2 regions of the Sulfitobacter sp. 1A15106 genome follow, and region 2 is predicted to be linked to the other one. Evidence: riboswitches for the same ligand, from Rfam matches in the RefSeq annotation. Region 2 holds a riboswitch; the other holds the start of a gene.
What was found. A riboswitch is a leader RNA that binds a small molecule or an ion and turns the genes downstream of it on or off. The one in region 2 is predicted to bind thiamine pyrophosphate.

Region 1: another riboswitch for thiamine pyrophosphate. It lies ahead of thiB (thiamine ABC transporter substrate binding subunit); the one in region 2 lies ahead of thiD (bifunctional hydroxymethylpyrimidine kinase/phosphomethylpyrimidine kinase).

The regions. Positions count from the first base shown of each region.
Region 1 is NZ_JBIFFM010000003.1:248,044-262,354, forward strand. Features, by position in the region: gene ACGYKA_RS06160 (ATP-binding cassette domain-containing protein) at 1-455, opposite strand, end outside; gene ACGYKA_RS06165 (thiamine/thiamine pyrophosphate ABC transporter permease ThiP) at 442-1,998, opposite strand; gene thiB (thiamine ABC transporter substrate binding subunit) at 1,974-2,951, opposite strand; TPP riboswitch at 2,986-3,087, opposite strand; gene aroC (chorismate synthase) at 3,180-4,289, shown strand; gene ACGYKA_RS06180 (DMT family transporter) at 4,300-5,238, shown strand; gene cobO (cob(I)yrinic acid a,c-diamide adenosyltransferase) at 5,309-5,914, shown strand; gene ACGYKA_RS06190 (alkaline phosphatase) at 5,972-7,519, opposite strand; gene pcaF (3-oxoadipyl-CoA thiolase) at 7,726-8,931, shown strand; gene paaA (1,2-phenylacetyl-CoA epoxidase subunit PaaA) at 8,960-9,952, shown strand; gene paaB (1,2-phenylacetyl-CoA epoxidase subunit PaaB) at 9,958-10,302, shown strand; gene paaC (1,2-phenylacetyl-CoA epoxidase subunit PaaC) at 10,335-11,057, shown strand; gene paaD (1,2-phenylacetyl-CoA epoxidase subunit PaaD) at 11,051-11,599, shown strand; gene ACGYKA_RS06220 (2Fe-2S iron-sulfur cluster-binding protein) at 11,607-12,671, shown strand; gene paaZ (phenylacetic acid degradation bifunctional protein PaaZ) at 12,682-14,311, shown strand, end outside.
Region 2 is NZ_JBIFFM010000002.1:218,041-232,351, reverse strand. Features, by position in the region: gene ACGYKA_RS03725 (ABC transporter ATP-binding protein) at 1-543, opposite strand, end outside; gene ACGYKA_RS03720 (TenA family protein) at 510-1,193, opposite strand; gene ACGYKA_RS03715 (ABC transporter substrate-binding protein) at 1,190-2,137, opposite strand; gene ACGYKA_RS03710 (ThiF family adenylyltransferase) at 2,175-3,137, opposite strand; gene ACGYKA_RS03705 (thiamine phosphate synthase) at 3,134-3,730, opposite strand; gene ACGYKA_RS03700 (thiazole synthase) at 3,727-4,488, opposite strand; gene thiS (sulfur carrier protein ThiS) at 4,492-4,689, opposite strand; gene ACGYKA_RS03690 (FAD-dependent oxidoreductase) at 4,679-5,659, opposite strand; gene thiD (bifunctional hydroxymethylpyrimidine kinase/phosphomethylpyrimidine kinase) at 5,652-6,455, opposite strand; TPP riboswitch at 6,523-6,619, opposite strand; gene ACGYKA_RS03680 (error-prone DNA polymerase) at 6,731-10,060, opposite strand; gene ACGYKA_RS03675 (Y-family DNA polymerase) at 10,060-11,547, opposite strand; gene ACGYKA_RS03670 (ImuA family protein) at 11,495-12,229, opposite strand; gene ACGYKA_RS03665 (SOS response-associated peptidase) at 12,374-13,012, shown strand; gene ACGYKA_RS03660 (UdgX family uracil-DNA binding protein) at 13,009-14,311, opposite strand, start outside.

The DNA.
Region 1 (14,311 bases), on a different contig from region 2:
AGCACCCAAGGCCGCGCCTGCACCAGCACCCGCGCCAGCGCCACGCGGCTTTGCTGCCCGCCCGACAGCGCGCCCGGGCGTTTGGCGGCATGGGTGGCAAGCCCCACCCGCGCGAGGGCGGCATCGACCGCCTCCCGATCCGCTGCTTTCAGCCGCAAATCGGGGCGCAGGCCAAGGCCGACGTTCTGCCGCACGGTGAGATGCGGGAATAGGTTGTTGTCCTGAAACAGCATCGTCATGCCGCGCTGGCCGGGATGTTGATCCGTGATCTCCTCCCCCTCCCGCAGCAGCCGCCCCGCCGCCACGGGCACGAACCCACAGATTGCCGCCAGCAGCGTCGACTTGCCCGATCCCGAGGGGCCGATCACCGCGTAGTTGCGCCCCTGCGCCAGTGTCATATCGGCCGCGAGGGAGAACTCGCCCCGCTCAATGCGCATGTCTTCAAGCGTCAGCATGCCAGCGCCCCCATTTGTCGCAGATGAAAAACACCGCCAGCGCCAAGACCAACAAAAGCAGCGCTGCGCCCGCCGCGGCCTCCATCCGGTAGGCGCCCATGAGACGGTACATCTGCAAAGGCAGCGTCGCACGTTCCTGATCGGCGAAAAGCGCGATCACGCCGAGATCCCCCACCGAGAGCGCCCCCGTCAGCCCGGCAGCAAAGCCCAGTTGCGGGCGCAGACGCGGCAGGACCAGCAACCGCCACAGCGCCCAACCCGTCATGCCGAGGGTCTGGGTCAGGGGGCCATAATCCTGCAAGGTCTCGCGCAGGCGCGGCACCAGAATGCGCAGCACGAAAGGCAGCGCCATCAGCGCGTTGACCAAGGCGGTGACCGGCAAGCTCAGCCGTGCCGGGTCCAGCACAGGGTTGATCAAGATGAACCACCCCGTGCCAATCATCAGCGGAGAGGCCGCAAGCCCCATCAGGCCAATCGCCTCCACCCCGCCGCGTCGCCGGGTGGCGATCCAGCCTGCCATCGGCAGCGCCAGCAGGGCCAGCACCGCCACGCTCAACCCCGCCACCAGAATGCTATTCCCGGAGGCCTGCCAGACCGAGGCAGGCAGTTGCGCGACCCCCGCCAGCCCGCGCAGCACCACGGCCCCCAGCGGCAGCAGCAAGAACAGCGCGGCGAGCGCGATCACCAGCCCGTCCAACGCTCGCTGCACGCCGCCCCGCGCATCCCAGCGGCGCAGGGGGCGGTCCAACCCGCCCCCCAAGCTGATCGGCGGGATCAGCCAAAGCGCCGCCACCGCCGCAGCGCCAGCCAGAACAAGCTGCACCACGGACAGAAGCGCGGCGCGGCCCAGATCGAAGTCAAACCGAAAGGCCTGATAAATCGCCAATTCAATCGTCGTCGCCCGCGGCCCACCGCCCAGCGTCAGGGCCACGGCGAAACTGGTCAGGCAAATCACGAAAATCAGCGTCGCCACACCGGGCAGCACCTGCCGCAGCATCGGCCATTCCAGCGCCAAAAACAGCGCCCGCGGCGTCATCTGGAGCTGCCCCGCGAGCCGAAACCGCTCGGACGGGATGCTCTGCCAGCCTTGCAGCAAAAGCCGCGTCGCAAGCGGCAGGTTGAAGAAGACATGCGCCAAAACCACGCCGTGCAGCCCGTAGATCGACACCGGCGGCAGGCCAAGAGCCGCGCCAAACTGGTTCAGCACGCCCGAGCGGCCAAAGACGGTCAGCAGCCCCAGCACCGCCACGATCACCGGCAGAATGAAAGGCGCGCCCAGCAGCGTGATCAGCGCCCCGCGCCCCCAAAACCGCCGCCGCGCCAGCGCCCGCGCCACCGGCACGGCCAGCAGCACCGAAAGCACCGCCGACCAGACCGCCTGTGTCGCGGTAAAGCGCACCGCCGCCCAATCCGCCGGGCCGAGCCCTGCGCCCACATCGGCTGCCGCGAAGACGGCGACCAAAGCGGCAAGGATCAGCCCCGCGATCAGCGCGGCGGCGAAAAGCCCCGTCTTGCCGCTTAACGCGACAGCGCGGTCAGCCATTCGTCCAAAGCCTCCTCACGAAGCGCGGGGACCTCGCCGTTCGGTACCAACAGCGCCTTGCCGGGCTGGATCATGCCCTCGAACCCTGCGGGCAGACCGCCTTCGGGCGTCACGGCGGGATACATCCAGTTGGTCGTCGGCAGCACCGATTGCGCGGCATCAGAGACGAGGTATTGCAAGAACCGATCCGCCAGTTCCGGCTGATCCGACCCGGCAAGCTTCCCCGCCACTTCGATCTGCATGTAATGGCCCTCGTCGAACAGCGCCGCTGTCTTGCTGTCGTCTTCCTCGGCGATCAGGTGGTAGGCGGGGGAAGTCGTGTAGCTCAGCACCATGTCGGCCTCGCCTTCGAGGAACAGACCGTAAGCTTCGGACCAGCCTTTGGTGACCGTCACGACATTATCCGCCAGCCCTGCCCAAACCTCGGGCGCCTCATCGCCATAGGCCGCTTTGACCCACATCAGCAGCCCCAAACCGGGCGTCGAAGAGCGCGGGTCTTGGATCACGATTTTCAGATCGCTCTCGGCCAGCGCTTTGAAATCGCCGGGCGTATCCAGATCGGTGCCGTGGACAAAGGCGAAATAGCCCCAGTCATAGGGCACGAAGACTTCGTCTTCCCACGTGATCGGCAGGGCATACTCGGCCTGCAACCCGCTCGGCGCAAACAGATCGGTCTCTTTCGCGGCGGCGACAAGGCTGGAGTCCAGCCCCAGCACGATATCCGCGTCGGACCGTGCGCCTTCAAGCTTGAGCCGCGCCAAAAGGGCCGCACCGTCGCCCATGCCGACGAATTTCAGATCGCAGCCGCATTCGGCCTCGAACCCCTCTTCGATGGCCGGGCCCGGCCCCCATTCGGTGACGAAACTGTCATAGGTATAGACCGTCAGTTCAGGCGTCTCGGCCCATGCGGCCGATGCGCCCATGACGCCCGCAGCAAGTGTAAGATACTTCATCGCATCCTCCTTTTGCGGCGAAAGGTAAAAGGTGGATGTCTGTCCTGACCTTCCCTCCGCCGGTGTTAACCGGTTCAGGTTCAACGGGTCCGCACAACATGCACATCTCAGCCCAAAGGCCCCCCGAGGTAGCGTCAGGGGTAGATCGGACCTGCACAATTGGCAAGGCAAATCCCCTTGAGGCAGCGCGCTGCCCCCGCTAAGGGTTTGACAACAGGAGGTCCGCCCATGTCGATCAACAGCTTTGGCCATCTTTACCGGGTCACCACATGGGGCGAGAGCCACGGGCCCGCCCTTGGCGCCACGATCGATGGCTGCCCCCCAGGCGTGCCGATTGACGAGGGCATGATTCAACAGTGGCTCGACAAGCGCAAACCGGGCCAGAACAAATACACCACGCAGCGGCGCGAAGCGGACGCGGTGCGGATCCTGTCGGGCACCTTCGAAGGGGTCACCACAGGCACGCCAATCCAGCTGATGATCGAGAACACCGATCAACGCTCGAAAGACTACGGCGACATCAAGGACAAGTTCCGCCCCGGTCACGCCGACATCACCTATTTCCAGAAATACGGCATCCGCGACTATCGCGGGGGTGGCCGTTCCTCGGCCCGGGAGACCGCCGCGCGGGTGGCGGCGGGCGGTCTGGCGCGTGAGGCGATCAAGGCGCTGGCCCCGGAGCTTCAGATCACCGGCTACATGGTGCAAATGGGGCCGCATAAGATCGACCGCGAAGCGTTCGATTGGGACCAGATCGACCAAAACCCCTTTTGGGTGCCGGATGCCAAGGCAGCGGCGGACTGGGCCGACTACCTCGACGGGCTGCGCAAATCGGGCAGCAGCGTCGGCGCGATCATCGAGGTGACGGCGCGCGGCGTGCCTGCGGGTCTCGGCGCGCCGGTCTATGGCAAGCTCGACACCGATCTGGCCGCCGCGATGATGAGCATCAATGCCGTCAAGGGCGTGGAGATCGGTGAGGGCATGTCGGCGGCGATGCTGACCGGCGAATTGAATGCCGATGAGATCACCATGGGGCCCGATGGGCCGGAATATTCCTCGAACCACGCCGGCGGCATCTTGGGCGGGATCAGCACCGGGCAGGATGTGGTGCTGCGTTTCGCGGTGAAGCCGACCTCCAGCATCCTAACCACGCGCCGCACGATCACGAAACAGGGCGAAGAGACCGAGATCATCACCAAGGGCCGCCACGATCCCTGCGTCGGCATCCGCGCGGTGCCGGTGGGCGAGGCGATGATGGCCTGCGTGCTGCTGGATCACCTGCTGCTGCATCGCGGACAAATTGGCCAGAACCGCGGCATAATCGGCCCCGAGGCGTGAGGATCAAAGCATGAAAGTCGATGATTTCTCCGCCCGCCCCGCCCTTGGTGTCGGTCTGAAAATCACGGCAATCCTGCTTTTCACCTGCATGTCCGCGATCATCAAATCGCTGGCCGACGAGGTTCCCGCCGGGGAGTCGGTCTTTTTCCGGTCCTTCTTTGCCATTCCGGTGATCCTGATCTGGCTCGCGCAGCGCGGCAAATTGAAAAGCGGGCTAAAGACGCAAAACCCGATGGGCCATGTCTGGCGCGGGCTGTTCGGCACCACGGCGATGGGGCTGACCTTTACCGGCCTCGGCCTGCTGCCCCTGCCCGAGGTCACGGCCATCGGTTTTGCCACACCGATTTTCACGGTCATCCTCGCCGCCGTGTTGCTGGGCGAGAAAATCCGTCTGATCCGCGTGAGTGCTGTGGCGATTGGATTGGTGGGGGTGATGATCATCCTCTGGCCGCGTTTCACCAGCATCGGCACGATGGAGCAGACAGCCACCATCGGCGCGTTGCTGATCCTGATGGCGACAATGGTGCGCAGCCTCGTGCAAATCCACATTCGCCAATTGGTGCAGAACGAAGACACCGCCGCGATCGTCTTTTACTTCTCCTGCACCGCCTCCTTGCTGGCGCTCTGCACCCTGCCCTTCGGCTGGGTCATCCCCGATCTGCAAACCTTTGGCCTGCTGGTCCTCGCCGGGTTGATCGGCGGGGTGGCGCAAATCCTGATCACCTCGGCCTATCGCTTTGGCTCGGCCTCAATGCTGGCACCCTATGACTACACCTCAATGCTTTTCGCCATTTTGCTGGGCTATGTCTTCTTTGCCGAACTGCCCACGATGATGATGCTGGCGGGCGCGGCGCTGGTGATCAGCGCGGGCGCGCTGGTGATCTGGCGCGAGCGGCAGTTGGGGATGGAGCGCGGCAAGGCGCGGTCTGTCACCGATCCCAAAGCGTGATCGAATGCGGGCTTTCGCCCGGCCCGACCTCTCCCTATGGTGCCCCGAAACCGGATAGAGGAGATGACCGATGAGCGACGCGGATCCGAAAGATCACAAGAAAAAGATGCAGCAGCGTCAGGCCGAACAGCGCGCCAAGGTGGCCGAGTTGCAAGACCCCGAGAAGGGTCTGGTGCTGGTCCATACCGGCCCGGGCAAGGGCAAATCCTCTTCCGCCTTCGGCGTCGTGGTGCGTGCGCTTGGCTGGAAACAGCGCGTCGGCGTGGTGCAGTTCATCAAGGGCAAATGGAAAACCGGCGAGCGGCTGTTCTTTGAACGGCTGGACGAGGTGACATGGCACACGATGGGCGAAGGGTTCACTTGGGACACCCAAGACCGCAACCGCGACATCGCCGCCGCCGAAGCCGCATTTGGCAAGGCGCGCGAGATGATGGAGAGCGGCGACTATGACCTTGTGGTGATGGATGAGATCAACATCGCCATCCGCTATGAATACCTCAAGATCGAAGACGTGATCGCCGGGCTCGACGCGCGCGACAAGCGCACCGCCGTGGTGCTGACAGGCCGCGACGCCCGGCCCGAGCTTTGCGACTATGCCGATCTGGTGACCGAAATGTCCGAGGTCAAACACCCGTTCAAAGCGGGCATCAAAGCACAGCGCGGCGTCGACTACTGAAACGAAAAGGATCGCCCGCTTCCCGGCGATCCTCTCACTGTGCCATGCAGAGGGCGCTTAGATCGCCGCGCCCTTGGGGTCGAGCGTCACCGAGTAAAGCTCGGTATCGGCGCGGTCCATCAGGCGCACTTTCATCTGCTGGGTCTTGGCGTCGATATCGACCAAGCCAAAGAATTGCAGACCGGCGGAAGGCGGCAGGTTCACCTGACCTTCTTCGGGGGCTTTGACGTATTTCAACTCGGGGCCAAAGGTGCCGTCCAATTCGTTCGGGCCAAAGGTGCCTGCGTGCAGCGGGCCCGAGACGAACTCCCAGAACGGGTCAAAGTCCTGAAACTGCGCCTTGTCGGGGTTGTAGTAATGCGCGGCGGTGTAATGCACATCCGCCGTGAACCAGACCACGTTGTCGACCTGCGCGGTTTTGATGAAACGCAGCAGCCCCGCGATCTCTTGCTCGCGCCCCTTGGCGGCACCATTGTCGCCATTGGCAACCGCCTCGGCCCCGCCGCCGACGACCAGACCGATGGGCATGTCGCAGGCGATGACCTTCCATGTGGCCGCCGAATTGGTCAGCTCACGCTTGAGCCATGCCATCTGCTCGGCCCCGAGGATATCGGTGGCCTGCGACATCTCGGTCTGCATGTTCTCGCTGTTCGGCCCCCGGTAGCTGCGCAGGTCAAGGAAGAAGACATCCAGCATCGGACCGTAGTTGATCTTGCGGTAGACCCGGCCCGGCTCGGCAGGAGTGATGCGCAGCGGGGTCATCTCATGGAAGGCCTGCGAAGCGCGCGCGGCGAGGACATGGATCGACTTCTCGCTGTAGCGGTCGTCTTCCATCAGGCTGCGCGAGGAGGACCAGTTGTTCACGACCTCATGGTCGTCCCACTGCATGAAGGTCGGCACGTGGGCGTTCATCTCACGCACATGGTCGTCCATCAGGTTGTATTTCCACTGACCGCGGTATTCGTCCAGCGTCTCAGCCACCTTGCGCTTCTCGTCGATGATGGTGGTGTTCTTCCACATCGTGCCATCGTCAAGCTGCACCTCATCCTCAAGCGGGCCATCGGCATAGATGGTGTCACCGGAATGCAGGAAGAAGTCGGGGCGGTGTTTGGCCATGGTCGCATAGGTGCGCATGCCCTCATCGTCGATGCCCCAGCCCTGACCGGCAGTGTCACCGGACCAAGCAAAGCGCACGTCGCGGCGCGCGGTGGGCGCGGTGCGGAACTGGCCGATGATCGGCTCGGAGGTGGCGTTGATGTCGCTCAAGTCCGCAGCGGTGAAGCGGTAAAAGATATCCTGATCCGAGGGCAGCCCTTCGACCAGACGTTTCACCGCCAGATCATGGTTCGGCAACGCATTCATCGGCGCAAGCTGGCGCGCGTTGGCAAAGCTTTCGGTAGTGGAGATTTCGACCTGCACCCGTGCCGGGCGGTCGGTGCGGGTCCAGATCATGCCGGACTGCGTGTCGACATCGCCCGATTGCACCCCATGGGTAAACACCGGGCGCGAGGCTGCACGGCTGAGGCTGGGCATGGCAAGGCTTGCGGCAAAGGCGGTGGAGCCCGCCAGCACAGCGCGACGGGTCGGGCGGATCAGTTTGGTCATCGTGAGCTTCCTCTGAGGGTGGCGATGGCGGCACAGAACCCCCGATGCGTGACAGATGGCCGACAGCGGCGTGACTCTTTGGCAAAGCTTTGGTGACAGCGCGATAACGTGTTACCAAAATCCGTACCCTATTTTCATTCCGTAACATTTTGATTGAACCGAATCGCCCCGATGTGTAGATTACGGTGCAACAACAGGAGACCCCCATGCAGGCATTCATCTGCGACGCGCAGCGCACCCCCATTGGCCGTTACGGCGGCGCCCTCTCTTCGGTTCGCGCCGATGACTTGGCCGCCGTGCCGTTGAAGGCGCTGATGGAGCGGAACCCTTCCGTCGACTGGGCGCGGGTCGATGACGTGATCATGGGCTGCGCCAATCAGGCGGGCGAAGATAACCGCAACGTGGCACGCATGGCGTCGCTATTGGCCGGTCTGCCGGTCGATGTGCCGGGTGCCACAATCAACCGTCTCTGCGCCAGCGGGATGGACGCCGTCGGCGCCGCCGCCCGGGCGATCCGCGCGGGCGACATGGACCTTGCCATCGCCGGCGGCATCGAGAGCATGTCCCGCGCCCCCTTCGTGATGCCCAAGGCGGAAACAGCCTTTTCCCGCAACAACGCCGTCTATGACACCACCATCGGCTGGCGCTTCGTGAACCCGAAGATGAAAGCCCAGTTCGGCGTGGATTCCATGCCCGAGACCGCCGACAACGTCGCCGCCGATTATGACGTGTCGCGTGAAGATCAGGACGCCTTCGCCGCACGCAGCCAGGAACGCTATGCCGCCGCCGCCGAGAAAGGCGTCTTCGCCGAGGAAATCGCCCCGGTCACCATCCCGCAGCGCAAGGGCGATGACGTGGTCGTCGACAGCGACGAACACCCCCGCCCCGGCACCACGCTGGAAAAACTGGGCAAGCTGCGCGGCATCAACGGCGCCGATCTGACCGTCACCGCCGGCAATGCCTCGGGCGTGAACGACGGTGCCGCGGCAATGCTGCTAGCCTCTGAGACCGGCGTGAAGGACCACGGCCTTGCCCCCATCGCCCGCGTCGTCGCCATGTCCGCGGCGGGCGTCGAGCCGCGGGTTATGGGCATCGGCCCGATCCCGGCGGTGCGCAAGGTGCTGGACCGCGCGGGCCTCACGATCGAGCAGATGGACGTGATCGAGCTTAACGAAGCCTTCGCGAGCCAAGGCCTCGCCACGCTGCGCGCGCTTGGCGTGCGGGACGATGCGCCCCATGTAAATGCCAACGGCGGCGCCATCGCAATCGGCCACCCCCTTGGCATGTCCGGCGCACGTCTGGTGATGACGGCGGCGCTGCAGCTCAAGCGGACGGGCGGCAAATATGCGCTATGTACCATGTGTGTGGGCGTGGGTCAGGGCGTTGCCCTGATCCTCGAAAACGCAGGCTGACACTTCTTTCCTCGAAAGGAACGGACCGATGTATGCACAGATGATCAAATCCACTGGCAAGGGCGTCAAATCCCTCGACGAGATGGACCCCGACGAGCGCGCCTTTCAGGAACGCATCGACGCGGGCGGCAAGATCGAGCCCAAGGACTGGATGCCCGACGGCTATCGCAAGAACCTGATCCGCCAGATCGGACAGCATGCGCATTCCGAGATCGTGGGCCAGTTGCCGGAAGGCAACTGGATCACCCGCGCGCCGACGTTGGAGCGCAAGGCGATCCTTCTGGCCAAGGTGCAGGACGAGGCCGGCCACGGTCTCTACCTCTACTGCGCGGCGGAAACGCTGGGCGTGACCCGCGACCAGATGACCCGCGACCTCCTTTCCGGGAAGATGAAGTATTCCTCGATCTTCAACTATCCCACGCTGACATGGGCCGACATGGGCGCCGTGGGCTGGCTCGTCGATGGTGCCGCGATCATGAATCAGGTGCCGCTGCAGCGCACCTCCTACGGGCCCTACGCCCGTGCCATGGTCCGCATCTGCAAGGAAGAAAGCTTCCACCAGCGCCAAGGCTTCGACATCATGATGAAGATGGCCAATGGCACGCCCGCCCAGCGCAAGATGGCGCAGGACGCGCTCAACCGCTTCTGGTTCCCGGCGCTGATGATGTTCGGCCCCTCGGATAAGGATTCGGTCCATTCCGCGCAGTCAATGGCGTGGAAGATTAAGATGAACACCAATGACGAGCTGCGCCAAAAGTTCGTCGACGAGACGGTGCCGCAGGCCGAATACCTCGGCCTCACGATCCCCGACGAGACGCTGAAGTTCAACGAAGAGACCGGCCACTACGATTTTGCCGAACCGGACTGGGAAGAGTTCTTCCAGGTGCTCAAGGGCAACGGCCCCTGCAACACCGAACGGCTGGCGGCGCGCAACAAGGCTTGGGACGAGGGCCGCTGGGTGCGCGAGGGGCTTCTGGCCCACGCCGAGAAGAAGCGCAGCAGACAAATGGCAGCGGAGTAAGCGACATGAGCAGCCCTGAATCCAGCGAATACAAAGGCACCGAAGCCGCCCCCCACGGCGACGCACGGCCCACCGAATGGCCCCTATGGGAAATCTTCATCCGCGGCCAGCACGGGCTGAGCCACCGCCATGTCGGCAGCCTGCATGCGGCGGATGCGGAAATGGCGATCAAGAACGCCCGCGACGTCTATACCCGCCGCAACGAGGGCGTGAGCATCTGGGCGGTCGAAGCCAGCGCCATCGCCGCCTCCTCGCCCGAGGAGAAGGGCGCGCTCTATGAGCCGGCGAACGACAAGGTCTACCGCCACCCGACCTTCTACGACATTCCCGACGAAGTGGGGGCGATGTGAGCACCGATCCCAAGTTCGAATTCCTCTGCCGCATGGGTGACAACGCGCTGGTGCTCGGGCACCGCGTCTCGGAATGGTGCGGCGTGGCGCCGGTGCTGGAAGAGGACATCGCGCTGGCGAACGTAGCGCTCGACCTGATTGGCCAGACCCAGCTTTGGCTGGGACTCGCGGGCGAGGTCGAGGGCGCAGGCCGCGACGCCGACAAGCTCGCCTTTCACCGCGATGTCTGGGACTTTCGCAATGTCCTGCTGGTGGAACAGCCCAACGGCGATTTCGGCCAGACCATGATGCGGCAGTTTCTGTTCGACGCATGGCATCTGGCGCAGCTGACCGCGCTGATCGATTCCAGCGACAAAGAGATCGCCGCCATCGCCGAGAAATCCGCGAAAGAGGTAACCTATCACCTCGAGCGGTCCTCGGACACGGTGATCGGCCTTGGTGACGGGACCGAGGAAAGCCACCGCCGGATGCAGGCGGCGCTCGACCTGCTTTGGCCCTATGTGGGCGAAATGTTCATTGGCGATGATGTCGACGCCGCCATGGCCGAAGCTGGCATCGCCCCCGATCCGGCGAGCATGCGCAAAAGCTATGACCAACTGGTCGGCGACACGCTGGCGGCGGCGACCCTCAGTAAGCCCGAGGATGACTTTGCCCATAGGGGCGGGAAGAGCGGCGCGCGGCACAGCGAACATCTGGGCCATATGCTGACCCAGATGCAGTGGCTGCAACGCGCCTACCCGGACGCCACATGGTGAAACCCGCCCCCCACAGCCGGCCCGCCCCCGCGCCGGTGCCGGGGGTGGTGCGCGAGACCGCCCCGCGCGGCCCCGCCCGCGGCGAGAAGCCGTCGGTGGAGACGGTCTGGGCGTGGCTCTCCGCGATCCCGGACCCCGAGATCCCGGCGATTTCGCTCACCGATCTGGGCATCATCCGCGATGTGGCATGGGACGGCGACACGCTGGTCGTCACCATTACGCCGACCTATTCGGGCTGCCCGGCCACCAGCATCATCAACCTCGACATCGAGACGGCGCTGCACGGCCACGGGATCGAGAAGCTGGAGCTGAAGCGCCAGCTCTCCCCGCCCTGGACCACCGAGTGGATGAGTGACACCGGCCGCGCCAAGCTCGAAGCCTACGGCATCGCGCCGCCGCGCCCCGCCGGCGGGCCGCAGCACTGCCCGCACTGCCAATCGAAAGCGGTGGAGCGGATCAGCCAGTTCGGCTCGACCCCCTGCAAGGCGCAATGGCGGTGCTTGGACTGCCTTGAACCCTTTGACTATTTCAAATGTATCTGAGGCCCCGATGAGCCAGTTCCACCCCCTCACCGTCACCGACATCCACCACACCATCCGCGATGCCGTGGTGCTGACGCTGAAGCCGGAAGACCCCGACGCCTTCGCCTTCACACAAGGCCAGTACCTGACCTTCAAACAGGATTTCGACGGCACCGAGCTGCGCCGCAACTACTCGATCTGCGCAGGGCTGGATGACGGCGAGTTAAAGGTCGGGATCAAGCGCGTCGACGGCGGGGCCTTTTCGACCTATGCCAATACCGAGCTTAAGGTCGGCGACGTGCTGCACGCCATGCCGCCGCAGGGCAAGTTCTTCACCCCGATCGAACCGGAGGTCGCCAAGAACTACCTCGGCTTCGCGGGCGGCTCGGGCATCACCCCGGTGCTGTCGATCCTGAAAACGGTGCTGAAACGCGAGCCGAAGTCCACCTTCACGCTGGTCTATGCCAACCGCGCGGTGAACACGATCATGTTCCGCGAGGAACTCGAAGACCTGAAAAACCGCTACATGGGCCGCCTGACGGTGATCCATATCCTCGAATCCGGGCAGGACATGGAGCTTTTCGAGGGCCGGGTCGATCAGGACAAATGCAACGCGCTGTTCAAGCATTGGATTCAGATCGACAACATCGACACCTCCTTCATCTGCGGGCCGGAGCCGATGATGCTGGCCATCGCTGAGGCGCTGAAGACGAATGGGCTGACCGACGAGCAGATCAAGTTCGAACTCTTCAGCGAAAGCCAGCAGGGCCGTCTGGCTAAACAGGAAATGGCCAAGCGCAGCGAGGGCCAGAAGGGCACCGAGATCACCGTCATCATCGACGGCGCGCGGCGCAGCTTCACCATGCAGAAGGGGCAGTCGGTCCTCGAAGCGGCGCTCGAGAACGGACAGGAGGCGCCGTTCTCCTGCAAGGCCGGGGTCTGCTCGACCTGCATGGGCAAGGTGCTGGAAGGCGAGGTCGAGATGATCTCGAACCACGCGCTGGAGGATTACGAGGTCGAACGCGGCTACGTGCTGACCTGCCAGTCCTACCCGCTGAGCGACAAACTCACCATCGACTACGACACCCACTGAAGGAGCCGACATGCGCGATATTCACAGTTACGCCGCCGGCGAATGGCTGGCCCCCGGGGCCGGCGCTCGCAACATCGCCAGCGCCATTACCGGCGAGGTGATCGCGCAGGCCGGCAACGATGCGCTCGACGCGGGCGCCATGCTGGGCTTCGCCCGCGAACACGGCGGCCCTGCCCTGCGCGCCATGACCTTCCACGACCGCGCGCGCATGCTCAAGGCGCTGGCGCTGCATTTGATGGAGCACAAACAGGCGCTTTATGATCTGAGCTATGACACCGGCGCCACGCTCTCGGACCACAAGATCGACGTCGATGGCGGCATCGGCACCATGCTGGTCTTCGCTTCCAAGGGCCGGCGCGAGATGCCGGACGCCCATGTCTACCTCGACGGCGCGCCCGAGCAACTGGGCCGCGAGGGGCAGTTCATGGGCCGCCACATCTGCACCCCGCTGCAGGGCGTCGCGGTGCATATCAACGCCTTCAACTTCCCGGTCTGGGGCATGTTGGAGAAGCTAGCACCAACGCTGCTGGCCGGCGTGCCGGCGATTGTGAAGCCGGCCACCGCCACCTGCTACGTGACCGAGCATTGCGTGCGGCTGATGCTGGACAGCGGGCTGCTGCCGAAGGGTGCTTTGCAATTCGTGAGCGGCGGCTTGGGCGACATGCTCGATCTGCTCGGCTGTCAGGATGCCGTGGCCTTCACTGGCTCCGCCGACACCGCGCTGAAGCTGCGCGGCAACCCGCGGCTCATGGAAAACTCGGTGCGCTTCACCTCCGAGCAGGACAGCCTGAATGCTTCCGTCCTCGGCCCCGATGCCGTGCCGGGGACGCCCGAATTCGACCTTTTCGTGAAGGAAGTGCAGCGCGAGATGACGGCCAAGGCGGGGCAGAAATGCACCGCCATCCGCCGCATCATGGTGCCGCAGGCGCAGATCGACGCGGTCATCTCAGCCCTGTCCGAGCGCTTCGCCAAGACCACCATTGGCGATCCGCGGGCCGAGGACACGCGCATGGGCGCGCTGGTCTCGGGCAGCCAGAAACGCGACGTGTTGGAGAAGGTCGGGCTGCTGAGCGCCGAGGCGGAGCGCGTTTTCGGCGACCCCGACAACTTCACCGTGAAGGGTGCCGACCGCGACAAGGGCGCCTTTCTGCCGCCGATGCTGTTCCACTGCGCCGATCCCGATGCCGCCGAGCGCGTGCATGACACCGAGGCTTTCGGCCCGGTTTCCACCCTCATGCCCTACCGCGATCTCGCCCATGCGAGCGCGCTTCTGAACCGCGGCCAAGGCTCGCTCGTTGCCTCCATCATCACCAACGATGGTGAAGTCGCGCGCGAGTTGACCATGGGCTCTGCAGCCTTTCACGGGCGGCTCTACTTCAACAACCGCAAGTCGATGGCCGAGGCCACGGGCCACGGCTCGCCGCTGCCGCATATGGTGCATGGCGGGCCGGGTCGCGCAGGCGGCGGCGAAGAACTGGGCGGCGTGCGCGGCGTGATGCATTACATGCAGCGCACCGCGGTGCAGGGCAGCCCCGACATCCTTACCGCCATCGGCAAGCAATGGGTGCCGGGTGCCGAGGAGATCACCGACCGCGCGCACCCTTTCACCCGCCGCTTCACCGAGCTCGATCTGGGCGAGA
Region 2 (14,311 bases):
TAGATCCTGCATTTTAAGGCGGGTCACCACATCGAGGGCAGAAAAAGGTTCGTCCAGCAAGACCATGGGACGGTCTTCATACAGCGTGCGGGCAAGGGTGACGCGCTGTCGCTGACCGGCGGAAAGCTCGGCAGGTTTGCGGCGCAGCTCCGCGCGAAGCCCGACCTCGGCCAAAAGTGCTGCGGCGCGGTCAGGGTCCGCCCGTTCTCCGCGCAGCCGGGCGGGGATCGTGACATTCTCAACCGCATTCGCCCAAGGCAGCAGTTGATCGTCCTGCGCCATCATCGCGACACGGGGGGCGAGGGGACGGTCGTCATTCGTAGCAACACGGCCCTCCAGCCGGGCCACAGTGGGCAGACCCGCAAGCAGACGCAGCAGCGAGGTTTTTCCCACACCCGAGGGGCCAAGCAAGACGTTCCACCGCCCGGCCTTGAGGGCAAGATCGAAGTGGTCGATCAAGGGGCCAGCAGCGCCGTGGAGCGCGCCCGATAGATGCACCGCAGGGGCGGTCATGCTGCCGCGGGCGACAGCGCCATGTCCCAAAAGCCGACCTCAAGCGCTGTGGCCGTGTTGAAACGCTCTTGCAAGGTCTTGGCTCGGGGCAGGGTTTGCCAATCCGCACCCAGACGCCGCTCTAGCCCCCCGTCGATCAGCGCTCCGACATCGCGGCACAGTGCTTGATACTCCTCGCCGCCATAGACCGCGCACCAATCGGCATAGGGGCCGTCATTGCCCCGCAGGGCCAACCCGATCTCACCATAGCCCAGAACGCAGGAGGCGAGGGCGGCCGTCAGGTCAAGGAAGTCCCCGGAATAGCCCGCCTCCAGAACATAGCGTGTATAGGCGAGGTTGCCGGGAGCCTCTGCCGTGGACTCGAGCGTGGTGCGGTCGATGCCATGGCCTGCGCAGGTCTCTACATGGAGGGGCATCTCCACATGCACGAGCGCATGGACCGTGGCACTCGCGGCGGCCATTTCATCCAGCGTTTCCGCCTTGGCCGCAGCAAGAGCCCAAGCGCGGGCGAAGTGGGTCAGGAAAACATAGTCCTGCCGCAGGTAATGCAAATAGCTGGTCTGCAGCAGGCTGCCGTTGCCCAGCTGTTCGACAAAGTCATGGCGGGTATAGGCCCGCCATGTCTCTCCGGCACCATCGCGCCAAGCTGCGAAGGCCTTGCCATAATCGGGCGCCGTCATGGTTTCGCCTGCGCTGTGACGTCGACCACCAGATCGGCGGCGGGGATCACGGTTTCCACCACGCCGCTTTCCTGCATGAAGGTCTCGAACCGGTCATAGCGCCCGTGGTCCACCGCGGCGGGGCGGGTGGCGAAGCGCGGCCATGTGTCTTCCCATGCGCGGGTGTTCAACTCGTTGCGCAACTCGGCGTCGGAGGCAAAGAAGACCTCTCCGCTGGCGGCCGGGTCGTTCACGATATCGGCTGCGGCCCGTTCGGTGGCACGCAGGAAGCGGGCGATCATGTCGCGGTCCATCTCTTCGGCATGGGCGACGTAGATCAACTCGTCATAGGCGGGCACGCCCTCGGCTTCGGGGTAAAAGCAACGGCCCTCATGGCCTTCGATCTGCATCTGGTTCAGCTCGAAATTGCGGAACGCGCCGATCACCCCGTCGACTTGGCCAGACATTAGCGCGGGCGAGATCGACCAGCCGATATTGATTTGCTCGACCTCGGCAGGCGCCACGCCATTGTGGCTCAGCATCGCATCCAGCAGCATCTCTTGCACGCCGGCCACGGCGAAACCCACCTTTCGGCCCTTCAGGTCCGCCATCTCCTGCACCGGCCCGTCGGCGCGGACTACGAGGCAGGTGAGCGGGGTTTCGACCAGCGTGCCCACACGGCGCAGGTCCAAGCCCTCGCGCTGGGCGAGATGCAGTTCCGGCTGGTAAGAGACTGCCAGATCGACCCGGCCCGCCGCCACCATGCGCGGCGGCTCATTCGGGTCGGCGGGGGAGACGAGTTCGACCTCTAACCCCGCATCGGTGAAATAGCCCTTTTCCTGCGCTAGAATGATCGGCCCGTGGTCAGGGTTCACGAACCAGTCGAGCATGACGGTCATCTTGTCTTGGGCCAAGGCGGGGGCCGCGATCAGCGTCAGGGCAAGGGGGGCGAGGATGTTTTTCACGAAGGGTCTCCAGTATATCGTTTATGCGGGAAGAGGGTCAGGCGCCCGGGAGGGCGAGCAGGGCGATTTCGCCCGGCCAGCGGGGGCGGAGGGTGTTGGCCGCGTGATGCGCCCGCAGGCCGGTGCGGCAGGCGAGCACGATGCGGGGTGCATCGGCTGGCAACGGCAGGTCCGGCAGCGCCTCGGGCGGGACATGACGCGCTTGGGCTGAGAAAGGCGCGGGCGCCTCGGCGCGCAGGTCGATGACCATATCGCGCGGGGCGATCTGGCTTTCGGCGATGAAACCCGCGGCGCGCGCGGGCTCGGGCGCGGTGTCGAAACGAAAGCCCGACATGCGCCATTGCGCGGCGTCCCAGATCAAGAGTTGCCCCAGCGGGGAAGGCGCGAGGCCCAGCAGGACCGAGAGCGCCATCTGCGCCTGCGCCGCGCCGATCATCCCGACCACGGGCCCCAAGACGCCCGCCGTTTCACAGGTCGCTGCCGTTTGCGGCAGGTCAGGGAAGACAGCGCGGAGCGAGGGGGCACCCCCGCAGAAACCGCCGACATAGCCCGACAGCCCAAGGGCCGAGGCTGAAATCAGCGGTTTGCCCTGCGCGCGGGCTTCGTCCGACAGGGTCAGGCTGGCGGCGAAAGTATCGGCGCAGTCGAGCGCGATATCGCAGTCCGCCAGCAGGGCGGGCGCATTGGCGGGGGTGAGCCATTCGGCACGCGGGGCAAGCGTCACCTCGGGGTTCAGCGCCGCCATCGCCTCGGCGGCGGCACGGACCTTGGGCCTGCCGAGATCACCCATCCGGTAGAGCGGTTGGCGGTGCAGATTGCTCAAGGCCACCTGATCGCCGTCCACCAATGTGATCCGCCCGACACCGGCCCCGACGAGATATTGCAGCACGGGCACCGCCAGCGCTCCGGCACCGACGACCAGCACATGCGCCGCCGTGAGACGCACTTGCCCCTCGGCGCCAACCTGCGGCAGAATGATCTGGCGGGCGTAACGGCTCATGTTGTCACCTCAAGCCATTCGCGCATTCGTGCCTCGGGGTCTGCGTTCAGCGTGATATCCGTGACCGCCGCCACCGTATCGGCCCCGGCGGCAAAGGCCCCCGGCGCGCGGGCGACAGACATGCCGCCGATGGCGCAAAGCGGGATATCCCCGATCCGCGCCTTCCATTCCGTCAAACGGTCGAGGCCCTGTTCGGTCCATTTCATCTTTTTCAGAATGGTCGGATAGACGGGGCCGAGGGCGATGTAATCGGGGGCGAGGGCCAGCGCGCGGTCAAGCTCGGCACGGTCATGGGTCGACAGGCCCAGCTTCAGCCCGGCGGCGCGGATCGCGGGGATGTCGGCACTGTCCAAATCCTCTTGCCCCAGATGCAGCCAATCGGCCCCCAGTTCAATCGCCAGTTGCCAATGGTCATTCACCACCAGCAGCGCGCCGTGCTGGCGGCAGAGGTCGAGCGCGGTGGTGATCTCGGCGCGCAGCACCTCTTCCGGCGCGTCCTTGATGCGCAGTTGCACCAGCTTCACCCCCAAGGGCACGGCCCGCGCGACCCATGCGGCACTATCGAAGACGGGGTAGAAACGCGGCAAGCTCATAGCCAAGCCTTTCCGATCACGGGGGTGGAGGGCACGGCCATGTCGCGCTGGCCCATGGGGCCGGAAGCGGCGGCAAGCGCGCCCGCGCGGCAGGCCAGCGCAAAGGCTTCGGCCATGGCGGCGGGGTCGCGGGCCTCGGCCACGGCGGTGTTCAAAAGCACCGCGTCGAACCCCATCTCCAGCGCTTGCGCGGCATGGCTGGGCAGGCCGAGGCCCGCGTCGATCACCATGGCCACATCGGGAAATGCTGCCCGCAGACTGCGCAGCCCGTGCAGGTTGTTCAGCCCCAGCCCCGAGCCGATCGGCGCACCCCAAGGCATCAGCACCCGGCAGCCTGCATCGACCAGCCGCGCGGCCAGCACCTGATCCTCGGTGGTATAGGGGAAGACCTCGAACCCATCGGCGCAGAGCGCTTCGGCAGCCTCGACCAGCCCGAAGGGGTCAGGTTGCAGCGTGTCGGCATGGCCGATGACCTCGAGCTTGATCCAATTGGTGCCGAAGTATTCCCGCGCCATCTGCGCAGTGGTGATCGCCTCGCGGGCGGAATGGCAGCCGGCGGTATTGGGCAGCAGATGCACGCCCAAGCCGCGCACCATGTCCCAAAACGCCTGTCCCGCGCCTTGCTCGCGGCGCAGCGAAACCGTGGCGACCGGCGCGGCGCTTTGGCGAAAGGCGGCCTCCATCACTGCGGGCGAGGGGTAGCGCGCGGTGCCCAGCATCAGCGGCAGGGGCAAGGCGGTGCCGTAGAAATCGCGCATCGTTCAGCCCCCCTGCATGGCGCTGAGCACTTCGAGCCGGTCGCCGTCGCTCAGCATGGTCTCGCCCCGCGCGCCTGCGGGGACGAAACTGCCGTTGAGGGCGGTGGCGACTTTCGCTTCGCCCCAACCAAGCTCCGCCAATGCCGCGTCAAGCTGCGTGGCGGTGACCTCACGCGTCTCGCCGTTCACTTCAATCTTCACGGAATAAATCCCCCGTTGTCGCTGTTGCCAGAAAGCCCGCAGCCTGTTCGGCCAAGGCGGGCGCCATGAGAAAACCGTGCCGGAACAATCCGTTCAGTTGCAGCACCGCCCCGCGCTGCACGATGCCGGGCAGGTTGTCGGCGAAGGCCGGGCGCAGGTCGGCGCCCATCTCGATGATCTCGCCCTCGGCAAAGCGCGAGTCGAGCGCATAGGCGGCTGAGAGCAGTTCCAGCGCCGAGCGGGCGGTCATGCCGCTGCGGCTGGCGCTTTCGATCTGAGTCGCGCCCAGCATGTAGATGCCTTGCCCGCGCGGTACGACGTAGAGCGGGTGGCGCGGGTGTAGCAGGCGGATCGGGCGGGTGAGGGTGATCTCGGGCGCGCGCAGCAGGATCATCTCGCCGCGCACGGCACGCAGACCGGGCAGAGCGTCGCGGGCCACCATGCCGCGGCAGTCGATCACCGGGCCTGCGATCTGCGTCGGGGCGAGGGCCGTGGTCTCGACCTTTACCCCTTGGGCGATAAGGGTTTGGGATAGATCATACAGCGCTTGGCGCGGGTTCAGATGCGCTTCCTCGGCAAAGAACAACCCGCGGCGATGGCGCCCGGCGAGGTCCGGCTCACAGGCTGCGATGGCTTCGGCGTCGCAGTCGCTGTGGCCTTCGGTGCGGGCGGCGAAACGCTGCAATTCCGCGCGGTCCCGCTCGGGGGCGAGGACCAGCGTGCCCCTATGGGTGACCTCCGTGACCTCCCCCCATAGCGCCGCAGCACGCCGCCCGTGGGTCACCACCGCAGGCTCGCTCAGCGCGCCTTCGCAAAAGGGGGCGAGCATGCCGCCCGCCCACCACGAACAGCCGTGCGGCCCGGGCGGGCCTTTGCGGTCAACGAGCCGGGGCCGCAGCCCCTGCGCCAGACAGGCCCGCGCGGCCCAAAGCCCTGCCACGCCCGCGCCGATGATGGTGACATCACTCATGGGGCCAAACGCCGTGGAAATGATGCACCGGCCCGTGGCCATGGCCGATGTTGAGGGCGTCCGCCGCGGCAATGGCGCGTTGCAGATAGCTATGGGCAGCCTCCACCGCCTCCGGCAGAGGCAGGCCCCGCGCCAGACCGGCGGCAATGGCGGCAGAGAGCGTGCAGCCGGTGCCATGGGTGTTCGCCGTCTGCTGGCGGGGCGCGGAAAGGCGCAGGGTGTCGGCCTCGGAAATCAGCAGATCGACGCAGGTTTCGCCCTTGCCATGGCCGCCCTTCATCAGCACCGCGCGGGGGCCGAGCGACAGGAGCGCGCGGCCCTGCGCCAGCATCGTGGCCTCGTCGGTGGCTTCTTCTGTGTCCAGCAGCCGTGCGGCCTCGGGCAGGTTCGGCGTCAGCACATGGGCGCGGGGCAGCATCCGGTCGCGCAGGGTTTTGACCGCTTCGGCAGAGAGGAGCGCGTCGCCGGATTTCGCCACCATCACCGGGTCGAGCACAACGGGCGCGGGGCAGTCTGCCAGCCCCTCGGCCACGGCGGAGATCGTGGCTGGGTCGCCCAACATGCCAATCTTGACCGCGCCGATGGCCAGATCGTCAAAGACCGCCGCCATCTGCGCGCGGATCATCGCAGGCGCGATCATGGCGACCGCGGTGACGGCGCGGGTGTTCTGGGCGGTCACGGCGGTGAGCACGCTGGCCCCATAGACGCCAAGCGCGCTAAAGGTCTTGAGATCGGCCTGAATCCCCGCCCCGCCGCCGCTGTCGGACCCCGCAATCGTTAGTGCTTGAAACGCCATTCGGCCCCCCATTCGTTAGATGGGCCGAGGGCATGGAGATACGGGGTAAACGACCGCCCGGATGGGGCTGATGCTTGCTTCCGTTCCCTACGCCGGTACGACCCGGATCAGGTTCGATGGGTCGGTTTTCACCTCTCAGCCCTGCGGCACCCCAACGGATTTCCGGCAGGCTAGCGAGGGGCGTTCAGAGGGTCAACAGGGGATCGGTTATTTATTGGTTTGCTTTTTATATCATGTAGTTGCGGCGTGTACCTCATGCATTGCATGAGGATTCGTTAATGAAAATCTCGCGATCTGGGGATCACTTTGGCATCGCGCGGGTGGCCGTGCATGGCCACCTGACCGGGCAGCGGATGGGTTGGGTGATCGCCGCGCGTCGTGATGCCGGGCATCGGTGCCTCGGACAGCGCTGCCAGCCGGTCGGAGCGGTTCTCGAGCCGCTCGGCCACCACATGGATCACCCGCCCGTCGGTCTGCACGCGCCCCTCCACGACCAGAAGCCGCGCCGACATGATCGTGGGGCGGTAAAGCTTGAAGATATTGGGCCAGATCACGAGGTTGGCGACGCCAAACTCATCCTCCAGCGTGATGAAACAGACCCCCTTGGCGCTGCCGGGTTTCTGGCGCACCAGCACCAGACCAGCAAGCTTCACCCGCCGCCCGTGGCCCATGCGCGAAAGGTCCCGCGCCGAGGCGAACCCCTGCGCCGCGAGGCTCCCGCGGTAGAAGGACATCGGATGCGCCTTCAGCGACAGGCGCAGCGTCTGGTAGTCGGCCACGACCTGTTCCGCCTTCGGCATCACCGGCAGATGCACCTCCGGCTCCGGGCCGCGGGCCGAAGCCTCGGCATGGTCGAAGATCGGCAAGGCGGGCGCGTCGCGCAGCCCCTGCGCCTGCCAGAGCGCTTGGCGCCGGTCGATCCCCATGCTGCGCATCGTGTCGGCGGCGGCAAGCTGGCGGATCGCCTTGGCATCGAGGCCCGCGCGGGTCTTGAGGTCTTCGACATCCGCGTAAGGCGCGTCGCGCCGGTCCATGATCCGCGCGCCGGCCTTTTCCTGCAACCCGTCCACCATGCGCAGCCCCAGCCGCAGGGCGAAACCGTCGCCGCAGGGCTCCAGCGTGCAGTTCCAGTCCGAGAGGTTCACGTCCACGGGCCGCACCTCGACCTGATGTTCACGCGCATCGCGCACGATCTGCGCCGGCGCGTAAAACCCCATCGGCTGGGAGTTCAAGAGCGCGCAGGCAAAGGCCGCCGGGTAGTGGCATTTCATCCATGACGAGACATAGACCAGCTTGGCGAAACTCGCCGCATGGCTTTCGGGGAAACCGTATTCGCCAAAGCCCTTGATCTGGTCGAAACAGCGCTGCGCGAAAACCGGATCGTAGCCGCGCTTGGTCATGCGGCCCACCATCTTGTCCTGCAGCTTCTCGATCGTCCCGCGCGAGCGGAAGGTGGCCATGGCCTTGCGCAGCTCGTTCGCCTCGGTCGGGGAAAACTGTGCCGCGTCGATGGAGATTTTCATCGCCTGTTCCTGAAAGATCGGCACGCCCAGCGTCCGGCTGAGGATGCTGAAAAGCTCGTCCTGCGGATAGGCTGGGCCGGGGGCGGGGTAGACGACGCTCTCCAACCCCTGACGGCGGCGCAGATAGGGGTGGACCATGTCGCCCTGAATGGGGCCGGGGCGGACGATGGCGACCTCGATCACCAGATCATAGAAGACGCGGGGGCGCAGTTTTGGCAGCATGGCCATCTGCGCGCGGCTTTCCACCTGAAAGACACCAAGGCTGTCGCCGCGGCAGAGCATGTCGTAGGTCGGTCGCCCCGTGGCGTCGTCCTCGTGATCCTCTACCGGCACCGTGGCCAGTTCCAGCGGGCGGTCGTAATGCGCCTCGATCAGATCAAAACATTTGGCGATACAGGTGAGCATGCCGAGGGCGAGGATATCGACCTTGAAGATCTGCAGCGCGTCGATGTCGTCCTTGTCCCATTCGATGAAGCTGCGCTCGGGCATGGCGCCGTTGCCGATGGGCACGATCTCGGTCAGGGGGCGTTCGGTCAGAATGAAGCCGCCGACGTGCTGGCTCAGGTGCCGCGGCATGCCGATCATCTGGCTGGCCAGTTTCAGCACCATGCGCAGGTAGGGGTCCGACAGGTCCAGCCCGGCCTCGCGGGCGCGGGCGTCGTCCATCTCCCCCTCGAAACTGCCCCAGACGGTGCCCGCGAGTTTCGAGGTCACGTCTTCGGAAAGCCCCATCGCCTTGCCGACCTCGCGAATGGCCGAGCGCGGGCGGTAGTGGATCACCGTGGCGCAGAGCCCGGCGCGGTGGCGGCCATATTTGCCGTACATGTACTGGATGACTTCCTCGCGCCGCTCATGCTCGAAATCCACGTCGATATCGGGCGGCTCGTCGCGTTCCTCGCTGAGGAACCGCTCGAACAGCAGGTCATGCACCGCCGGATCGACGGAGGTGATGCCGAGGCAGAAACAGACCGCGGAATTGGCCGCCGAGCCACGCCCCTGGCAGAGGATCGGCGGCTCGGCCTCCTCGCGGGCGAAGCGGACGATGTCGTAGATGGTCAAAAAATAGCGGGCAATTTCCTTGGTTTCGATCAGGGCGAATTCCTTCTCGATGGTCTTTTTCACCGTCTCGGGCACGCCCTCGGGGTAGCGCCGGGCCGCGCCTTCCCATGTCAGGCGGGCCAGTTCCTCCATCGGGGTGCGGCCTTCGGGGACGATCTCATGGGGGTATTCATAGGCCAGATCGGTGAGGCGGAAGGTGATCTTATCCGCCAGCCTGCGGGTCTCGGCGATGGCATGGGGCCAGTCGGCAAAAAGCCGCAGCATCGCCTCAGGCGATTTCAGGTGCCGCTCGGCATTGGCGGCCAGCAGGTAGCCCGCTTTCGGCACGATCACGCCCTCGCGGATCGCCACCATCACGTCTTGCAGCGGGCGGCGGTGGCGGGCGTGGTAGAGCACGTCGTTGGTGGCAAGGAGCCTCAACCCATGGGCGCGGGCCAGCGCATCCAGCCGGTTGATCCGCGCGCGATCATCGCCGCGGTAGAGGAAGCTCGCCCCGATATGGCGCATCCCCGGCAGCGCTTTCAGCAGCCGCGGCAGGCCCGCGGCGAAGAGGTCGAGGTTTTCGGGCGGCATGACGATGAGGTGCAGCCCTTCGGCGTGGCCTTCCAGCATCTCCAGCGTCAGATGGGTCTCGCCCTTTTGCTGCCATTCGCCGTCGACCGATTGCATTTTGCCCGCCGAGAGCAGTGTCGAGAGCCGCGCATAGGCGGCGCGGTCCTGCGGATAGGCGAGGATCTCGGTCCCGCAGAGCAGCACCAGACGGGCGCCGATCAGGGGGCGGATATGGGCCTTTTCCGCCTCTACATGCAGGCGCACCACGCCCGCCAGCGTGTTGTGATCCGCGATGCCGAGGCTGTCGTAGCCGTGGTGATGCGCCGTCTCGACCAGATCGACGGCGTCCGAGGCGGCGCGCAGGAAGGAAAAACAACTGGCCAGCCCGAACTCGACGTAGTCCGCTCGCGGTGGGGCGCTGAGCCCGTCCTCGCCCAAGGTGCGGCGTTTATGTCCCTCCTGCTGCGGCATCAGGCGAACATCCCGTGCAGGAACCAGCGCGGCTCGGCCCCGCGACCGTCGTGGATCACGCCCTCGCGGTAGAGCCAGAAGCGCTGGCCGCCCGCGACCTCCACCTTGTAATAATCGCGCAGACGGGTGCCGGGGCGGTCGCGCCACCATTCGGGGGCGATCCGCTCAGGCCCCGCGTGGCGGGTGGTCTTGTAGGTGACGCGGCGCCAGTTGAACTGCGAGGGCGGGCCTTCGGGCACGGCGTAGATCACGCGCACCTCCTCGGGCGGGGTCAGCAGGCGCAGCGGGCGCTCGCGCAGCAGCACCGGCGCGGCGGCGGGGCTGGCCTGCAACGCCGGGGCGCGTTCTTCCACCGCCTCGGGCTTGTGGGTCTCGCGCCACTGCGGCCAACTCACCTTTTCGGGGCCGAGCTTGGCGACCAGACGGTCCAAGAGCCCGGCCACATCCGCCGAAGGATCGCGCTTGCCGTCGAGGTGGTCCTGCATCAGCGGCAGCGGCTCGCTCGCCAGCGCCTCCAGCGTCATGAGGTCAAAGCCAAAGCCGCTGTCGATGTTCTCAAGCTTGCCATCGAAGAGCCGACGCAGATGGGCGGCGTCCCGGCTGGCGCGGGCGGTGGCGGTGTCGAGGCCGCGCCAATCGCCGTCGATGCGGTAGACGGTCAGCCGCAGCCGCCGCGCGCCCAGTTCCGCCCGGGCCAGTTGCGCGCAGAGGTCTTCGACCAGCGCGGGCAGATGCGGGGCGGGGTCGAGCACCGGTTCGGGCAGGCGGCTGCGGGCCATGAAATGGCGATGGTCAGGTGGGGCGTTCAGCGGATCGGCGGCCTTGCCCAAAGCTTTGTCGAGCAGGATCAGCGGGTTGCGCTCGGGCTTCAGGCTGGCGAAGCGGCGCATGAGCGCGGCGCGGGGCAGATCGCTCAGCGCGCCGATGGTCTTGAGGCCGAGCCGGTCCAAGAGCCGCGTGGTCTGGGCGTCGAGCCGCAGGGCGGCGACGGGCAGGGGGGCGAGGGCGGCGGCCAGGTCCTCGGCGGTGCAGATATGCGCGCCGGAGCCGAAACGCGCCAGCGCCTGCGCGGCACCGGGGGTGGGGGCCATGGCGCAGCGCGCGGTCAGCCCCTGCAGGGCAAAGCGGCTGCGGATATCGCGCAGCATCGCCGCCTCGCCGCCGAAAAGATGCGTGCAGCCGGTCACATCGAGCAGCAGCCCTTGATCGACGTCCCGCGCGGTCCAGGGGCACCAGCGCCGCGCCCAATGCACCAGCCGTTTGATCAGGGCGATATCGCCGTCCAGATCGGCAGGCTCGACATGCAGATCGGGGTGGATCGCCTGCACGTCGACCACCCGCGCGCCTGTCTCGATACCCCGGGCGCGGGCGGCGGCGCTCAGCCCATGGACCACCGGCCCGTGCGTCCCGTCACGCGACAGGACCACCGGCACCTCATCGCCGGGAACGCTGCGGTACTGAGAGATCACCCGGCGCCAGCGCTCCATCGTCAGATCGGGGAACCAGACGGAGACGATCCGCGGCGCGGGGGCTGTGGCGTTTGTCGGGCTCATGGACGGCCACCCAGCGGCCAGGCGCATGGCCGCGCGCGCGAAACAGCTCCAGATCCCAGCGGGCCGCGCCCGGGGCCTGCGGATCGTCGGGATGCGCCTGCGCGGGCAGGGAGGCAATGCGCCAACGCATCCGCGCCGCGCTCAGGCCCCCGGGGTCGCCGCTGCGGATGAGGTAGAGCGGCACGCCCGAAGCCTCGGCCCGGAGCGACAGCCGTTTGGTGGAGGTGAAATCCAGCACCTCCGGCCCGCCATGCACCTCGCCCACCACGGCGGAAAGACCGGCGCAGGCGGCGCCTTCCTCCATCGTCCAAAGCACGTCGCGCGGATGGCTGGCACTGACCAGAAGCACCGGCTGCTCCAGCCCGAAGGCCGCAAGGCTCGGGGTATAGGGCGCGCCGTTCTCGCGCCGCGACAGGAAGTCCTGAACCCAAAGCACCGGCCCCTTGCCACGCGGCAAGAGCGACAGGACGAAGCCACTGGCCGAAGCACTGGCGAAGGCCTGCGGAAAGACATCCGTCAGCGGCGCATGCGTGGCCAGAACCCCCGGTTCGGGCGGTGTCGACGGCCGTCGCCGCGGCAGGGTAAGGACCTGCCCATATGTAGAATCGGTTGTCATGCACGACTCCATATGTTCACATTTTGTTCTATTCATAAACGATGAACTGCGGCCCTGTCAAAAATTTGAACCGCCCCCGCGAAGCCCTTGCCGGGCGCGGAAAAACCGCATCTACTGGACGCAGGGCGCGACAGGAGGCGACCGATGTGCAATCTTTACTCCCTCACCAAGGGGCAAGACGCGATCCGCGGCTGGTTCGACGGGATCGACGACCAGGCGGGCAATCTGCCGCCGATGCCCGGCATTTACCCCGACTACCCGGCCCCGGTGGTGCGCAGTAGCGACGGCGGCCCGATCTTGCAGATGATGCGGTGGGGGATGCCGTCCCCGGCCTTTGCGCTCAAGGGCAAGAAGACCGACCGCGGCGTCACGAACATCCGCAACATTGCCTCACCACATTGGCGGCGATGGTTGGGGCCTGCGCATCGCTGCGTGGTGCCCTTCACCGCCTTTTCCGAGCCGCTGAACCGCCCCGGAGAGCGTTCGCGCCCGATCTGGTTCGCGCTTGGCGAAGACCGCCCGCTGGCCTTCTTCGCCGGGGTCTGGACGCAATGGACGAGCGTGCGAAAACTCAAGGACGGCGAGACCACCGATAACCTCTATGGCTTTCTCACCACCGAACCCAACGCCGAGGTCGGGGCCGTCCACCCCAAGGCCATGCCAGTGATCCTGACCACGCCCGACGAAGTGCATACGTGGCTGAGCGCCGAGACTGCCGATCTGCCCGCGTTGCAACGCCCCCTGCCGGATGGTGCCCTGCAGGTCATCGAGCCCGAGGATTAAGCCGCCTCGGCCATCATCCGCGCCGCCATCGCCAGATCGGAGCGGAACTGCGCCTCGGCCTCCTCGCGCGCGGCGGGGTCGGGCACGCGCAGCAGGTAGGACGGGTGCAGGGTGATCAGCACCGGGATGCCTTCCGGCCCCGCCTCGATCGTGCCGCGGCGTTTGAGGATGCCCGCGCCCTTGCCCGTGAGGCTCTGCGCCGCAGTGGCACCCATGGCGAGGATGAGCTTGGGCTGCACCTGCGCCACCTCGGCGTTCATCCACCAGCGGCACTGGTCGATCTCCGGCATCTCGGGGCGCTGGTGGATGCGGCGTTTGCCGCGGGCGGTGAACTTGAAGTGTTTGACCGCATTGGTGACGAAGGCGGCGTCTCGGTCCAGCCCCGCTTCGCCGGCGATGCGGTCGAACATCTGCCCCGCCGGCCCGACGAAGGGGCGGCCCGCGAGGTCTTCTTGATCGCCGGGCTGTTCGCCCACGACCATGAGATCGGCATCTCGTGGCCCTTCGCCCGGCACGGCCTGTGTGGCGTGGCAATGCAGCGGGCAGCGGGTGCAGGCGCGGATCGCAGCCGGTAGTTCTTCGGCCGGGCCATCCCAAGCGGAATTGAACGCTGAGAGCTGCGCCTGCACGCGGTCCATGCGGACGGGCGGCAGGGTCGGCGCCGCCTCGGCCATGGCGCGGGCGCGGGCCGGGGCCTCGGCGATCATCTGCGGGATGAAGGCGGCCTCGGGCATGTTCTTCCAGTATTTCTTGGGCATCTCGGATTGCATCGCCTTCACCATCAGGCGGGCGGGGTTGAAGATGTTCTGGAAGTAAGTGATCCAAAGCTGCTCGCCCGAGTCTTCGGGCAGGTCGGGTTTTTCGTGGCCTTCCTGAAAGCTGAGCTTGCCGTTCTCGAAGATCGCAGAGACATCGGGCGTGAGGATGCGCCAATCCATGTCGGAAAACCGCCGCACGAAGAAATCCGCCGTCGGCTCCACCGTATGATGCGTGGGCTCGAACCACGCGGCGAAGCTGCGGCGCGGGGCGTTTGGATCACCGATCTCGCGGAAACGGACGAAGGCCTTCATCTTGTGCTGGCAGCGGCGGACGTTCTTCTCCATCCCGCGCAAGACAGCGAGGTCGGCATCGCCCCGGTCGGACATCAGATGCGGCGCGTCCTTCACCCGCCAGAGAAAGGCATAGAGCCGGGCAAAACGCTCGGGATCGCTATGCCAGACGGCGGTCTCGGCCATCGAGACGAAACTGCGCGGCACCGCGACGCGGCCCTTGGCCGCCGGGGCGGCCGCGCCACCGAAA